DNA from 3 places in the Microbacterium sp. SSM24 genome. Region 1 is predicted to be linked to each of the others. Evidence: predicted binding sites of a transcription regulator. Region 1 holds the regulator's gene; each other region holds the start of a gene.
What was found. Region 1 encodes HrcA, which represses chaperone genes, less so after heat shock. Its sites were predicted from a motif close to TTNGCACTCGNNNNNNNCGAGTGCNAA; they were not measured.

Region 1 (5,160 bases):
GCCGGTGTTGAAAACGAGGCGGAAGTCGCCGTCGGCGTGCTCCGCCGCCAGGCTGTTCGCGAGGCCGACGACCTCGGCGAGGAGACCGGGGTCGCCCGCGGCGAGCTCGACGACGTTGCGGTACTCCTCGCTCTTGGGGATCACCAGGAGGTGGACCGGAGCCTTCGGCGCGATGTCGCGGATGGCGAACACGTTCTCGGTCTCCGCGATGATCTCGGACGGGATCTCCCCGTTGCGGATGCGCGTGAAGATCGATGGATCGCTCATGCTCCGAGTCTACCGACGGGGTGCGGCGATCGGACGGGTGGTACCGACCGTCACCACCGGCCGAGCGCCGCGCTCACGACCGCCAGCGCGGCCGGCCCGGCGGTCGATGTGCGCAGCACGCTGTCGCCCAGGCGCACGATCGCCGCACCCGCCGCGGCGAGCCGCTCGAGCTCCTCCGGCGCGATGCCGCCCTCCGGTCCGACGACGAGCAGCACGTCGCGGTCCTCGTGGGCGAGCTCGAGGCGCGTGAGGCGCTCGTCCCCGGTGGGTTCGAGAACGAGCGCGAGGGATGCCGCGGCCCGCGTCGTGAGCTGCGCGGTGGTGACGAGCGGCGAGACCTCCGGGATCCAGGCGCGATGGGCCTGCTTCGCGGCCTCGCGCACGATCGTCGACCAGCGGGCGCGGCCCTTCTCGGCCTTCGCCGCATCCCACCGGGACACGCTGCGCGCCGCCTGCCACGGCACGATCTCGTCGACGCCGAGTTCGGTCGCCGCCTGGATCGCGAGCTCGTCGCGGTCGCCCTTGGCCAGGGCCTGCACAAGCACCACGCGCGGGCGCGGGGGCGCAGCATCCGTCCGCCCTTCGACCCGCACGACGACCTCGCGCGGCGCGACGGACTCGCAGCGCCCCGTCAGCCACGCACCACGACCGTCGCCGACCGTGATCTCCTCGCCGACCCGGACCCGGCGCACGCTCGCCGCGTGGTGCGCCTCGGAGCCCGTCAGCACGACCGTGTCGCCGGGACCGGCGGACGTCGGCTCGTCGAGCACGAAGTGCAGTGCCACGGGTCAGCCGTTCCGGAACCGGTCGCGCAGCTTGGCGAAGAGTCCCTGATGGAACTCGGCGAGGCGCGGGCTCGGCGCCTTGGTGCGCTGAGCGAAGTCCTCGATGAGCGCGCGCTCCTTGGCGTCGAGGCGCGTGGGGGTCACCACGTGCACGCCCACGCGCAGATCGCCGCGCTGGGACCCGCGCAGGGGCGTGATGCCGCGACCCTTGATCGTGAGGACATCGCCGCCCTGCACGCCGGGCCGCAGCTCGAGGTCGACCGCGCCGTCGAGCGATTCGATGGTGGTCGTGGTGCCGAGGATCGCGTCGGGCATCGACACCTCGAGCGTGGCGAGCAGATCGTCGCCGTCGCGGCTGAACACCTCGTGCGGCGCGACGGTGACCTCGATGTACAGGTCGCCGTTCGGGCCGCCGGCAGGACCGACCTCACCCGAGCCCGGCAGTTGCAGCCGCAGGCCCGTCTCGACGCCCGCGGGGATGTCGAGCGACACGGTGCGACGCGCACGCACGCGGCCCTGGCCCTGGCACGTCGCGCAGGGGTACGGGATGGTCGTGCCGTAGCCCTGGCAGATGTTGCACGGCTGGTTGGTGAGTACATTTCCGAGAAGGCTGCGCACCTGGCGCTGGACGTGACCGGTGCCGTGACAGATGTCGCACGTGACCGGCGAGGTCCCCGGCTGGCAGCACGAGCCCTGGCACGTCTCGCACTGCACCGCGGTGTCGACCTCGATGTCACGGTGGACGCCGAACACGACGTCGCCGAGCTCGAGTGTGACGCGCACCAGTGCGTCCTGACCGCGCTCCCGGCGCGACCGCGGCCGTGCCCCTCGCGATCCGCCGCCTGCCGCGCCGAAGAAGGTCTCGAAGATGTCGTTGAACCCGCCGAAGCCGCCGGCACCGCCGAATGGGCTGTCGGTGCCGCCCATGTCGTAGCGGGCGCGCTGGTCGGCGTCGCTGAGGACGTCGTACGCGTGAGTCACGAGCTTGAACCTCTCGGATGCCTCCTCCCCCGGGTTCACATCGGGGTGGAGTTCGCGCGCAAGACGCCGGTAGGCCTTCTTGATCTCGTCGAGAGAAGCGTCTCGCGAGACGCCGAGGACCTCGTAGTGGTCAGCCACATTCGCCTTCCTGCCCGCGGCCGGCCGCGGGGATCGTGGGGGTGCGCGTCCGCGTCAGCGGCTGCTCTCGTCTTCCTCGAGCATTCGCGTCAGATAGCGTGCGACGGCACGGACCGCCGCGAGATTGGTGGGGTAGTCCATGCGCGTCGGGCCGAGCACGCCGACGCGGGCACGCGAGCCGGTCGCGTCGTAGTCACTGACGACGACGGATGCCTCGGCCAGACCGAACGGCTCGTTCTCACGCCCGATGCTGGCGGCGAGACCCTTCTCGTCTGCCACCATCTCGCCCATCAGGTTGAGGATCGTGACCTGCTCCTCGATCGCCTCGAGCAGCGGGTAGATGCTGCCGCGGAAGTCCGCCTCACGGCGGGCGAGCGTCGCGCTCCCCGCCATCACGAGGCGATCCTGGCGGAATTCGTCGAGCTCCTCGGCGACCACACGGACGATCGCGGCCGTGGCGGCCTCGTGCGGCGCCGCGGCCGCCGGGGCACGGTCGAGGTGATCCGCGATGCGCTGCAGGCCGTCGCGCACCGGACGTCCGACCAGCAGGGTGCCCAGCTCGGCGCGGATGCGGGCGAGGTCGGCGTCGTCGAACTCGTCGCGCACGATCGCGATCCGCTGCGAGACGCGACCGGTGTCGGTCACGACGATCACCAGCATCCGACCGCCGCCGAGCTGCACGAGCTCGACGTGGGTGACGTTCGCACGCGCGAACGACGGGTACTGCACGATCGCGACCTGGCCCGTGAGCTGGGTGAGGGCGCGAACGGTGCGCGCGAGCACGTCATCGAGATCGCCTGGTCCGTCGAGGAACGAGGTGATCGCGGTGCGCTGCGCAGGACTGAGGGGCCGCACCTCGGCGAGATGGTCGACGAACACGCGGTAGCCCTTGTCGGTGGGCACGCGGCCCGAGGAGGTGTGCGGCGCGGCGATGAGCTCCTCGTCCTCGAGAAGGGCCATGTCGTTGCGGATGGTCGCAGCCGACACGCCGAAGGCATGCCGCTCCACGATGGCCTTGCTGCCGACCGGCTCGCGCGTGTCGACGTAGTCCTCGACGATCGCGCGCAGCACCTGGAGTCCGCGCTCGCTGACCATCCCGCCTCCTCACGCCCGTACTGGCACTCGCATGACTGGAGTGCCAATTCTACCGGATGCCCCGCCGCGTCGCCGCGATCGCAGCGCGCTCTCGTCTAGTCGGTCAGAGCCCGCACCACCGCGTCGGCGAGAAGCCTGCCCCGCCGCGTGAGCACGATGCGTCCGTGGATCGCCGACGGCCCGTCGATGAGCCCGTCCGCGATGAGCGTCGCCACCGCGTGACGACCCTCGCCGAGAACCTCGGACACGGGGAGCCCTTCGCGGATGCGGGTGCGCAGCAGCACGTTCTCGAGCGTGCGCGCCGCGACATCCGGCACCTCCCGGCCCGCCGCCGGCGACTCCCGTGAGGCGAGGCGCTGGGCGTACGCGGCGGGGTGCTTCACATTCCAGAAGCGCACGCCGCCGATGTGGCTGTGCGCGCCAGGACCGAAACCCCACCAGTCCGTGCCCTGCCAGTACGCGAGGTTGTGGCGCGATCGCTGCTCATCGCTGCGCGCCCAGTTCGACACCTCGTACCATTCGAAGCCGGCCGCACCGAGCGCGTCGTCGACGAGCTCGTACATGTCGGCCTGCAGGTCGTCGTCGGGAGCCGGCACCTCGCCTCGCCGGATCTGGCGGGCGAGCTTCGTGCCGTCCTCGATGATGAGCGCGTACGCCGACACGTGGTCTGGTGCGAGGTCGACGGCCGTGCGCACGGACGTGCGCCAGTCCTCGAGCGACTCCCCCGGTGCGCCGTAGATGAGGTCGACGCTCACGTCGAGTCCGGCGGCCCGCGCCGCGGCGACCGCCGTGCGGACGTTCGCCGGATCATGCGTGCGGTCGAGCGCGGCCAGCACATGCGGGACGGCCGACTGCATGCCGATCGAGAGCCGGGTGACGCCGGATGCCGCGAGCTCGGCGGCCACGGCATCCGTGACGGTGTCGGGGTTGGCCTCGACCGTCACCTCCGCGCCGTCGGCAATGCCGAAGGCGTCGCGCACGCCGGCCAGCATGCGGCCGAGGTCGCCGGGCGGAAGCAGGGTGGGCGTCCCGCCGCCGAAGAAGACGGTGGCGGCCGGCCGCCGCGGACCGATGCCGTCGAGGATCTGCCGGGCGAGGGCGACCTCGCGCAGCAGCGTGTCGGCGTACTGGTCCTGCCGCGCCCCGCGCAGCTCATCCGACGTGTAGGTGTTGAAGTCGCAGTAGCCGCAGCGCACGCGACAGAAGGGCACATGGAGGTAGACCCCGAATGCCGTGGCCGGATCGGCCCGGGTGCCCGCGGGGAAGGAGCCGTCTGCGGGGACCGGCTCACCCAGGGGAAGCGCGGCTCCCATCAGCGGCTCACGAGGGCGTCGTGTACAGCGGCGAGATCGCGCGCAGGTACCGGGTGAACAGCTCGCGTCGCCGGCGGCGGACGAGGCCGGGGAAGGTCCGGTAGAGCAGCGCCTTCGGCGTGTCGAAGGCGCGCACGGTGAACCAGACCTCGTCGTTCTCGTACCAGTCGAGCATGAACGACTCCTCGCCGGACACGACCGAATCGCTGACCGTGCCCAGGGCGAACCCGATGCGGCGCGGCTCCTCGATCGCGAAGATCACGCGGAGCTCGGCATCCGCTCGCAGTCCCCGGACGCGGCCGTCGACATGCACCGTCGTGCCGGCTCCGACATACGGTGTGCCGTCGGCGTCGTAGCGCAGGTCGGACTCCGACCGGCTGGGCGCGATCGGGTGCCCCTCGGCGTCGAAGCTCACGCCCGAGTACATCGGACCGGATGCCGGCCGCACGTCCGTGAGATCCAGACCCGCTCCGCGCTGCGCGGTCCACGACAGCAGGGCATCGCTGGCACCGCGGAAGCGCGATTCACCGCTGCCGATGCGCCACGACTGCTCGGCGGGGATGCTGCGCTCCGGCGGGTAG
Region 2 (5,160 bases), on a different contig from region 1:
GCGGACGTCGACCCGGGCGACCTGATCGCCGAGGTCGAGAAGACGGGATACACGGCGGCGCTCCCCCAGCCTCCGGAGCCGGCGCGCGACGCGCACGATCACGGATCGAGCGACAGCGAGCTCACCGGGCTGCGTCAGCGCCTCATCGGCTCGATCGTGCTGTCCGTGCCGGTGATCCTGCTCGCGATGATCCCGGCGCTGCAGTTCACCTACTGGCAGTGGGCATCGCTGGCTCTCGCCGCGCCCGTGGTCGTGTGGGGGGCGTGGCCGTTCCACCGCGCCGCATGGATCAATCTGCGGCACGGCGCCGCGACCATGGACACGCTCATCTCGCTGGGCGTCTCGGCCGCGTTCCTCTGGTCGCTCTACGCGCTCTTCTTCGGCCACGCCGGCATGCCCGGCATGACCCACGCCTTCGAGTGGTCCGTGCAGCCGAGCGACGGCGCCGGCGACATCTACCTCGAGGTCGCTGCGGGCGTCACGATGTTCGTGCTCGCCGGGCGCTACTTCGAGGTGCGGTCCAAGCGTCGTGCGGGCGCCGCGCTGCGCGCGCTCCTCGAGATCGGGGCGAAGGATGCCGCGGTCCTGCGCCCGGGCGCGGACGGCCAGGACGTCGAGACCCGCGTGGCGATCGCCGACCTGCGCGCCGGCGACAGGTTCGTCGTGCGGCCGGGTGAGAAGATCGCGACCGACGGGGTCGTCGTGTCGGGCACCTCGGCGGTGGACGCGTCGATGGTCACGGGCGAGTCCGTGCCGGTCGAGGTCGGACCCGACGACGCGGTGATCGGTGCGACCGTCAATGCGGGCGGACGGCTCGTCGTGCGCGCCACGCGCGTGGGCGACGCCACGCAGCTCGCGCAGATGGCTCGGCTCGTCGAGCAGGCGCAGTCCGGCAAGGCCGATGTGCAGCGCCTCGCGGACCGCATCTCGGGGATCTTCGTGCCGATCGTGCTGCTGATCTCGCTGGGCACGCTGGTCGCATGGCTCGCCCTCGGCTTCGACCCCGCGATGGCGTTCACGGCCGCCGTCGCCGTGCTGATCATCGCGTGCCCCTGCGCGCTGGGTCTTGCCACCCCGACGGCGCTGCTGGTCGGCACCGGCCGCGGCGCGCAGCTCGGCATCCTCATCAAGGGTCCCGAGGTGCTCGAGTCCACGCGCACCGTCGACACGGTCGTTCTGGACAAGACCGGGACGGTCACGACCGGGCGCATGGAGCTCGTCGAGACGAGGGTCGCCCCCGGTACCGATCGTGCGGAGCTGCTGCGTCTCGCGGGCGCCCTGGAGCACGCGTCGGAGCATCCGATCGCCCAGGCCGTCGCGCGCGGCGCCGCGCGCGAGGTGGGAACGCTTCCCGTGCCCGAGTCCTTCGAGAACCTGCCCGGACGCGGCGTATCGGGCGTGGTCGACGGTCATGCCGTCATCGTGGGGCGCGCGTCACTCCTGGCCGATTGGGCTCTGCACCTTCCGACCGACCTGGCGGCTGTGAAGCGTGACGCCGAACGCGCGGGCAGCACGGCGGTCCTCGTCGCGTGGGACGGAGAGGTGCGCGGCGTGCTCGTCGTGGCCGATCAGGTCAAGCCGACGAGTGCCGAGGCGATCGCGCAGCTGCGCGGCCTCGGGCTGCGCACGATCCTGCTCACCGGTGACGCGGAGGCCGTCGCGCGCACCGTCGCCGACGCGGTGGGAATCGACGAGGTCGTCGCCGAGGTGCTCCCGCAGGACAAGGTGGCCGTGGTCGCCCGCCTGCAGAGCGAGGGGCGCGTCGTGGCGATGGTCGGCGACGGTGTCAACGACGCAGCGGCTCTTGCGCAGGCCGATCTCGGCCTCGCGATGGGTACGGGAACGGATGCCGCGATCGAGGCATCCGACATCACCCTGGTCCGCGGCGACCTCCGCAGCGCTGCCGACGCGATCCGGCTGTCTCGGGCGACGCTCGGCACGATCAAGGTGAACCTCTTCTGGGCCTTCGCCTACAACGTGGCCGCGATCCCGCTCGCCGCTCTGGGTCTGCTCAATCCGATGATCGCGGGGGCGGCGATGGCGCTGTCGAGTGTCTTCGTGGTGGGAAACAGCCTGCGCCTGCGGTCCTTCCGCGGCCGCTCCGGCGCCGGCGCGCCGTCCGGCCCCGCACATCGGCCCGCGCCCGTTGCACACAATGAACATGTTTCACGATGAGGACACGGCAATGAGCGAATCGACCATGACCGCGATGACCGACACGGAGCCCTCGGCAGAGCACAGCCACCACGGCTACATCACCGACAAGGACAAGTACCTCAACCGCCTCAAGCGGATCGAGGGGCAGGCACGCGGCATCCACAAGATGGTCGAGGACGAGAAGTACTGCATCGACATCCTCACCCAGATCAGCGCGCTCACCAGTGCACTCGAGGCCGTGGCCGTGGGGCTCCTCGACGATCACCTTCGCCACTGCGTGGTGGATGCGGCGCGCCTGGGCGGACCCGAGGCCGACGCGAAGATCAGCGAGGCGACGCGGGCGATCGCACGCCTCGTGCGCTGACGCGACCGCTCCGCCGCCGCCCCGCGCGAGCCGCTTCCCTCCGCCCCCCCGGCAGATCCCCAACGCAGGAGATCTCCGGAGCACAGGAGGGTTCACCGAGGAACATCCTGCTTTCGGGAGATCTCCTGCTTTCGGGAGATCTCCTGGGCGGACGATGCCTGCCCTGGGGGCCATGCCGGCCCCGGATGCCACGGACGCCGGCCCGCGGACGCCGGCCTGTGCCTCAGGCCGCGGCGCGCACGCGGCGCGCGTGGACGACGGAGTCGACGGTCAGGATGATGAGCGCCACCCACACCAGGCCGAATCCGATCCATCGCTCCAGCGGCATCGGCTCCTGCAGCAGCCACACGCCGATGATGAACTGCAGGACCGGTGCGACGAACTGCAGCAGACCGATCACGGTCAGCGACGTGCGGCGCGCGCCGGCGGCGAAGAAGAGGAGCGGGATCGCGGTGACCACGCCGACGAGACTCAGCAGCACGGTGTGCAGGGTCCCCTCGGCGCCGAAGACGATCCCCGTCGTCGCGTTCACGACGATGAGGATCACGGTGGCGACCGGGACCAGCCACATCGACTCGAGCGTCAGGCCGCTCACGGCGTCGACGGAGGGGCCGACGCGCTTCTTGACCAGGCCGTAGAGGCTGAAGGTCGCCGCGAGGGTGAGGGCGATCCACGGGACCGAACCGTAGCCGACGATGATGACGAGCACCGCGAGCGCAGCGATCCCGATCGCGACCCACTGCGTGACGCGCAGGCGCTCGTGCAGCACGAGGACCGCGAGGAGCACCGTCGCGATCGGGTTGATGAAGTACCCCAGGCTCGTCTCGATCACGTGACCGGTCAGAGCGCCCAGGATGAAGACCTGCCAGTTGATGTAGATGAGCCCGCCGGCGAGGGCGGTGAGGCCGAGCAGCCGCGGCTGGCGGAAGATCGCGCCGATGCGCGACCACGACCGCGTGACGGCGATCAGCAGGACGCAGAAGACCAGCGAGAGCAGGATCCGCCACGCGACGAGCTCGAACGGCCCGATCGGCATCAGCAGGAGGAAGTACAGCGGGAGAAAGCCCCACAGCAGGTAGGCCGTGAAGGCGTAGATGCCGCCGAGCGTGTGCTCGCGAGCCGAATCCTTGCCTTCGGCCGGAGCCCCCGGAACGATGCCGATGCCGGCGGTGGCGGTCGCGCATGCTCCGAGTTCGGTCAGATCCTCGCTCTGCTCGGACGCGGACGACGCTTCAGGACTCACCGCTCCAGCCTAGGACCGCTCGCAGGACGCCGGCACGGCGCGACCACCGCGAACTGCCGTCGAACGTGCGATCCCTGCCACATCGAACGCGGAGAGGGCCGGATGCCGAAGCATCCGACCCTCTCGGAACGCGGTGTGCGCGAGAATCAGCGAACGACGACCGCCAGGACGTCGCGAGCCGACAGCACGAGGAACTCGTCTGCGCCGAACTTCACCTCGGTGCCGCCGTACTTGCTGTAGAGCACGCGGTCGCCGACGGAGACGTCGAGCGGAACACGGTTGCCGTTGTCGTCGATGCGACCGGGGCCGACCGCCACGACCTCGCCCTCCTGGGGCTTCTCCTTGGCGGTGTCGGGGATGACCAGGCCACTCGCGGTGGTCTGCTCGGCCTCGACCTGCTTGATGACGATGCGGTCCTCGAGCGGCTTGATGGAAACCGACACGGTCTACCTCTTCTTTCCTTGAGACTGAAGACTCGTTAGCACTCTGGTGTGGAGAGTGCTGATCACAAGTCTAGGGATGCGCTGGCACTCACGCAACGTGAGTGCCAGCCGCGTGACGTCGTGTGGCGGACGTAGGCTGGGCCGGTGGAGATGGCCGAGCTGACCGCACTGCTGACGCCCGAGGGCCTGCGGCTGCTCGATGCGCTCCCGGCGATCGATTCGGCCGCCGATGTCGCGCGCACCGTCTCACGGCTGCGCAAGGACGGCCACTCCCCCGATCTCGTTTCGGCGGTCGTCACGCAGTCGCGGCTGCGCGCGCGTGCCGAGACGAAGTTCGGTCCCTTCGCGCAGCGGATGCTGTTCACCCGGGCGGGTCTGGAGCAGGCGACCCGTCTGGCGATCGCCGCCCGTCACGCGGGTCGGTTCCGCGACGCGGGGCTCAGCCGGGTCGCCGACCTCGGATGCGGGATCGGCGGCGACGCTCTCGGCCTCGCGGGACTGGGCATCGCCGTGACCGCCGTCGACGCCGACGAGGTGACCGCGGCGATCGCGGCGTACAACCTCGCACCGTTCGGCGCCGCGGCCGACGTGCGGCACGGCACGGCCGAGACGGCTGATCTGACGGACGTCGACGGCGTATGGCTCGATCCCGCTCGCCGCACCGCCGGGCACACCGAGACGACTCGTACACGACCCGAGGACTGGTCGCCCTCGCTCGACTGGACGTTCGAGCTCGGGCGCCGCCTGCCCGCCGGGATCAAGCTCGGGCCCGGCCTGGACCGCGAACTCATCCCCGACGAGTTCGAGGCGCAGTGGGTGAGCGCCGACGGCTCGACCGTCGAGCTGGTGCTGTGGTCGGGACCGCTCGCACGGGAGGGTGCGCGGCGGGCGGCACTCGTGATCCGCGGTGACGAGGCGCACGAGCTCACGGCCCCCGCCGATTCGGCGGATGA
Region 3 (5,160 bases), on a different contig from region 1:
GGTGATGACCTGACCACCGGTGAGGATCGCGATGTCCTGCAGCTGCGCCTTGCGACGGTCGCCGAAGCCGGGAGCCTTGACGGCGACCGACTTGAAGATGCCGCGGATCTTGTTGAGCACGAGGGTCGCGAGAGCCTCGCCCTCGACGTCCTCGGCGATGATCAGGAGCTCCTTGCCGTCCTGGATCACCTTGTCGACGATGGGCAGAAGGTCCTTGATGTTCGAGATCTTCTGGTTCGCGATGAGGATGTACGGGTCCTCGAAGACGGCCTCCTGGCGCTCCGGGTCCGTGACGAAGTACGGGTTGATGTAACCCTTGTCGAAGCGCATGCCCTCGGTGAGCTCGAGCTCGGTGCCGAAGGTCTGCGACTCCTCGACCGTGACGACGCCTTCCTTGCCCACCTTGTCGATGGCCTCGGCGATCAGGGCGCCGATCTCGGGGTCACCGGCGGAGATGGACGCGGTGGCGGCGATCTCCTCCTTGGTCTCGACCTCCTTGGCGTCGGCGAGCAGCTGGGTCGTGATGGCCGCGACGGCCTTCTCGATGCCCTTCTTGAGCGAGATGGGGTCGGCGCCGGCCGCGACGTTGCGCAGGCCTTCGCGGACCAGCGCCTGAGCGAGGACGGTGGCCGTGGTGGTTCCGTCGCCGGCCACGTCGTCGGTCTTCTTGGCGACCTCCTTGACGAGCTCCGCGCCGATCTTCTCGTACGGGTCGTCGAGCTCGATCTCCTTGGCGATGGAGACGCCGTCGTTCGTGATCGTGGGAGCGCCCCACTTCTTCTCGAGCACGACGTTGCGACCGCGGGGGCCAAGCGTCACCTTGACGGCGTCGGCCAGGATGTTGAGGCCGCGCTCGAGGCCGCGACGGGCCTCCTCATCGAAAGCGATGATCTTTGCCATGTGTGTTTCGTCCTCCCAGGACGGGCTTATGGATTAGCACTCAACGAACCGGAGTGCTAATCCATTCTGGCACTCACCCCTAGGGAGTGCAAGCCGCCGCGACCGGTGCCGAAACACGTCGAAACGGGATGCCGCGGCATCCCGTTTCGATTCGACCGAGGGGTGAGCGATCAGACGACGCGCACCGACTCGGCCTGCGGGCCCTTCTGCCCGGTGCCGACGGTGAACTCGACCGTCTGGCCTTCCTCGAGCACGCGGAAGCCCGACATGTCGATGTTCGAGTAGTGGACGAAGACGTCCTGTCCCTCCGCCGTGATGAAGCCGAAGCCCTTCTCGGCGTTGAACCACTTGACGGTGCCCTGAGTCATGCGAATCTCCTGATGCTGGTACGACTGGGTTCATCGTATGCATGGCTCAGGACCGGCTGCTGTCCCGCAGGCGAGTTGTTGACACGCAGGGACACAAGTATTTACCGGCGCGAAACACACGCGCCGGCCACCGCATCAGGGGGTGGGCGTGGGGCTCTGCCCGGCGGCCGTGCGATCGAGGCCGATCACGACGGTCAGCTGCTTCGTGTCGGGGCTGGCGGGCTGGTAGACCTCGCTCTGCTCGATGCGTGCGCCGCCGATGACCCCGGCGAGGCCCGCCGCAGCGGCCTCGTCCTCTGCTCCGACGTAGTAGACGGTCGTCTCGGGGAAGTCATCGGCGCTCGCGTCGCTCGGCAGCACCGATCCGTCCGGCCAGCCGGCCGCGACGACGACATCCTTCATCTGGGTCGCGAGCCCCTGCTCGGGCGTCGCGTTGAGGATCACGACCTGATAGCTCGTGTCGATCACCGGCGTCACCTCGACCGTGGGAGCGATCGTCGGCTCGGGTGTCGGGAAGAGTTCGATGCGCCCCGATGCGAGAAGCGTGCCGAAGATGCCGACCGCGATCAGGACGATCGTCGCGAGCGCAGCCCACAGCAGCACGACCCACCCGCGCATGCGGGGATTCTCGGCTCGATGGGCACCGACGCGATCCGCATCCGGGAGGTCGTCGAAGCGATCCCGGGGGAAGGACGATCTCGACACCCGACGATCCTACCGGCAGCCCGCAGAAGAACCCGCCGCCAGACTCAGAGCGTTCTCCCGCCGGCGGCGCGGTCCTCGCGAGCACGAGTACGGGCGTCGTGCAGCCGGCGCAGCCGCTTCACGAGCATCGGGTCGTGGGCCTGGGCCTCGGCGGTGTCGATCAGCCGCCCGAGCAGCTGGTAGTAGCGCGCCGGAGACATGCCCAGATCGGCGCGGATGGCCTCCTCCTTCACCCCGGCGTGGCGCCGCCACTCGCCCTCGAAGGCGAGGATCGCGAGGTCACGCTCGGAGAGGGGCACGTTCTCACGCTATCCGCGCGAGAAGCGATCGCCCGCGCGCCACTCCACGGATGCGCCGAGCGGGTCGACGGCGGCGAGGGGCGCACCGTCGCGTCCGAGCACGAACCCGCCCCACGTCGCCGGGTCGACGGCTGGATGCCAGTGGTCGTGCAGTCCCGGCGGGTCGATCGAGACCCACACCGCGTCGAGGTCCCCCAGCTCCGCGAGGAGGCGCTCCCGCCCCGCGCGGGGGACGTGCGGCAGCACGCCCGGCGTCGTGACGACGAGCGTCGCGCCCGCGGGCGCGAGCGCCGCCGCGCGCGAGAGCACCCCCGGAACAGTCGCGTCCCCGGCGATGAGCAGCGGCGGGTCAGCGGCCGCGACGTCGAGGGCGGCGTCGATGCGATCGGCGCGCCCGCGCTCGCCCGGCCACACCAGCGAGGTGAGGAACCGCCGGTCCGCCTGGTCCGCGGCATCCAGCGGTGCCAGGTCGACGCCCGCGCGCCACACGACCTCCGGCATCCGCAGCGGCGGATCTCCCGTCACTGCGCACTCGAGCACGACGCGCGACGGCCCGTCCGCAGGGTCGAGAGCGACGCCGTTCGAGAACCGGTACGAGTACCGGTCGGGGAAGAGGCACAGTCCGGCGCTCGCCCCGAGCTCGAGCAGCGCGACGGGGCCCGCGACGGTCGCGAGCGCGGGCAGCAGGGCGGCGCACCGCAGTGGCTCGTTCGTCTGCAGACTGCGAGCGGATGCCGCGGCCACCACGTCATCCGCGTGCGACGAGAGCCAATGCGCCCACTGCGGGAACGGCGCCTCCGGCGCTCCGAGCATCCGGCTGACGGCGAAGACGAGCGGGGGCTGGCGATGTGTCGGGGGTATCAGCGCGATCGTCGCCGCGACCGCCGGATCGGCGGCGACTCCCGCGGCCCACTCGGCGTAGAGGTCGCTCCGGCCGGGCGCCTCCTCGCGTGCGAAGCGGCCGTAGCGCTCGACGACGGCGGCGAGATCGGTTTCCACTCCCCCATTCTCGCGGCCGACGTCCAGCCTGCGCGGACCGCCGGGCGCCGGACTGGGGTTGAATGGATGCCATGACCTACGCCGTGGACAAGAGCGACGACCAGTGGCGGGCGGAGCTCAGCCCGCAGCAGTACGCAGTGCTGCGCGAAGCGGGGACCGAGCGCGCCTGGACGGGTGAGCTGCTCGACGAGGGCCGCGCCGGCCTCTACACGTGCGCCGCGTGCGGCACGGAGCTGTTCCAGAGCGGAACGAAGTTCGATTCGCACTGCGGCTGGCCGAGCTTCTACGAGTCGATCCGGCCCGAGGCCGTCGAGCTCATCGAGGACCGCAGCCACGGGATGCTGCGCACCGAGGTGCGCTGCGCGAACTGCGGATCGCACCTCGGCCACGTGTTCCCCGACGGTTTCGGCACGCCGACCGGCGACCGCTACTGCATGAACTCGATCTCGCTGAGCTTCACCCCCGAAGAGACGGCATGACCCTCCCGGCGCACCCTGCCCTCGAGGCGGTGCGCGCGCGGCGCTCGTGGTCGAAGGTCACCGACGAGGCGCCGACCCATGCGGAACTGCTGACGCTCGTCTCCGCCGCCGGGCGCGTCGCCGACCACTCCTCGATGCGGCCGTGGCGTCTGATCGAGCTGCGCGGCGCCGATCGCGAGCGGCTGGGCCGCGCGATGAACAAGGCCGAGGGCGACAAGGGCGCGTCGTCGAAGCCGCTGCGCGCGCCGCTGCTCATCGCCGTGGTGGCCAGCTACAAGAAGAGCGACAAGGTTCCCCGCTGGGAGCAGGAGGCCGTCGCGTCGGGCGTCGCCCATGTGCTGAGCCTGCTGCTCGACGAGGCGGGCTGGGGCGTCATCTGGCGCACCGGCGGCTACACCCGCTCGAAGGCCGTCGCGAAGGCGCACGGTCTCGCAAAGAACGAGGAACTGCTCGGCTGGCTCTACGTCGGCGGCAAGCCGCCGCGCTCGCGTCTCGGCCGTCGCAAGGGCGTCGAGGCGCGCAAGCACGTGAGCCGGATGCCGAAGCCCGGCAAGAAGGACTGAACGGCCGGACCTCCACCCGGCACCTGTCGGCGCCGGTCGTGTCGAGTCACCGTCGCCGCGAGCCCCACGGCACGGCCGCCACGACGACCGACGCCAGCGCGAGGGCCACCATCGCGAGTTCCTGCGCGAGCCCGGGCCCTGCCGGCGCGGGCCACAGCGCATCGATCGCCACCGACGTGAGCAGCTGGCCGACCACCGCGCCGAGCCCGAGCAGCAGCACGCCGGTGTACTGCACGACCGCGGCCGACAGGAAGATGTAGACGACGCCGACAGGTCCGCCCAGGTAGAGCCACGGCTCGGTGGGAAACGGCTGCGGCGGGCCGACGAATGCGGCATGCACGAACGCGGCGATTGCGAGCAGCACGGTCCCGCCGATGAAATTCACGAGCGTCGCGGTCAGCGGCGTCCCCACGCGCTGCCGCAGCCGGCCGTTGGTCGCCTGCTGCCACGCGATCGCGATCCCGGCGAGGAACGGCAGCACGAGCATCCACAGCGGCACCTCCGAGATGCCGTCGCCCACGAGCGCGAGGCCGACCGCACCCAGCGCCAATGCACCCCCGAGCAGTCGCGGAACCGTGACGGCGACGACGCCGGCCGGGCCGAAGCCGATGCGGTCCAGGAAGAGCCCGTTCACCGTCTGGCCCGCGACGACGCCGACGGTGAACAGCGACACCCCGATGAGGCCGACGGCGAGGCCCTGCGTGGCGACGGTGAGCGCTCCGGCGGCGCCGCCCGCCAGCATCCACCAGGGAATTCCTCCCGTGCGCACGCCGGTGACCAGCCGGGCCACGCCCGCGCGGCCGGACGGCAGTGCCGCGGAGAGGAGGACCAGGATGACCAGGCCGGA

Region 2: the regulator HrcA is predicted to act here: its motif matches at 4,289-4,315, upstream of groES (co-chaperone GroES).
Region 3: the regulator HrcA is predicted to act here: its motif matches at 934-960, upstream of groL (chaperonin GroEL).

Annotation. Positions count from the first base shown of each region.
Region 1 is NZ_JAPDNQ010000002.1:603,683-608,842, forward strand. Features, by position in the region: gene OL358_RS14825 (HIT domain-containing protein) at 1-267, opposite strand, end outside; gene OL358_RS14830 (16S rRNA (uracil(1498)-N(3))-methyltransferase) at 318-1,052, opposite strand; gene dnaJ (molecular chaperone DnaJ) at 1,056-2,171, opposite strand; gene hrcA (heat-inducible transcriptional repressor HrcA) at 2,226-3,266, opposite strand; gene hemW (radical SAM family heme chaperone HemW) at 3,362-4,579, opposite strand; gene OL358_RS14850 (DUF1990 family protein) at 4,587-5,160, opposite strand, start outside.
Region 2 is NZ_JAPDNQ010000001.1:627,989-633,148, forward strand. Features, by position in the region: gene OL358_RS02965 (heavy metal translocating P-type ATPase) at 1-2,175, shown strand, start outside; gene OL358_RS02970 (metal-sensitive transcriptional regulator) at 2,186-2,521, shown strand; gene rarD (EamA family transporter RarD) at 2,745-3,677, opposite strand; gene groES (co-chaperone GroES) at 3,911-4,207, opposite strand; gene OL358_RS02985 (class I SAM-dependent methyltransferase) at 4,352-5,160, shown strand, end outside.
Region 3 is NZ_JAPDNQ010000001.1:285,490-290,649, forward strand. Features, by position in the region: gene groL (chaperonin GroEL) at 1-900, opposite strand, end outside; gene OL358_RS01290 (cold-shock protein) at 1,071-1,268, opposite strand; gene OL358_RS01295 (LytR C-terminal domain-containing protein) at 1,404-1,973, opposite strand; gene OL358_RS01300 (DUF3263 domain-containing protein) at 2,018-2,272, opposite strand; gene OL358_RS01305 (DUF2332 domain-containing protein) at 2,282-3,271, opposite strand; gene msrB (peptide-methionine (R)-S-oxide reductase MsrB) at 3,343-3,750, shown strand; gene OL358_RS01315 (nitroreductase family protein) at 3,747-4,313, shown strand; gene OL358_RS01320 (DMT family transporter) at 4,360-5,160, opposite strand, start outside.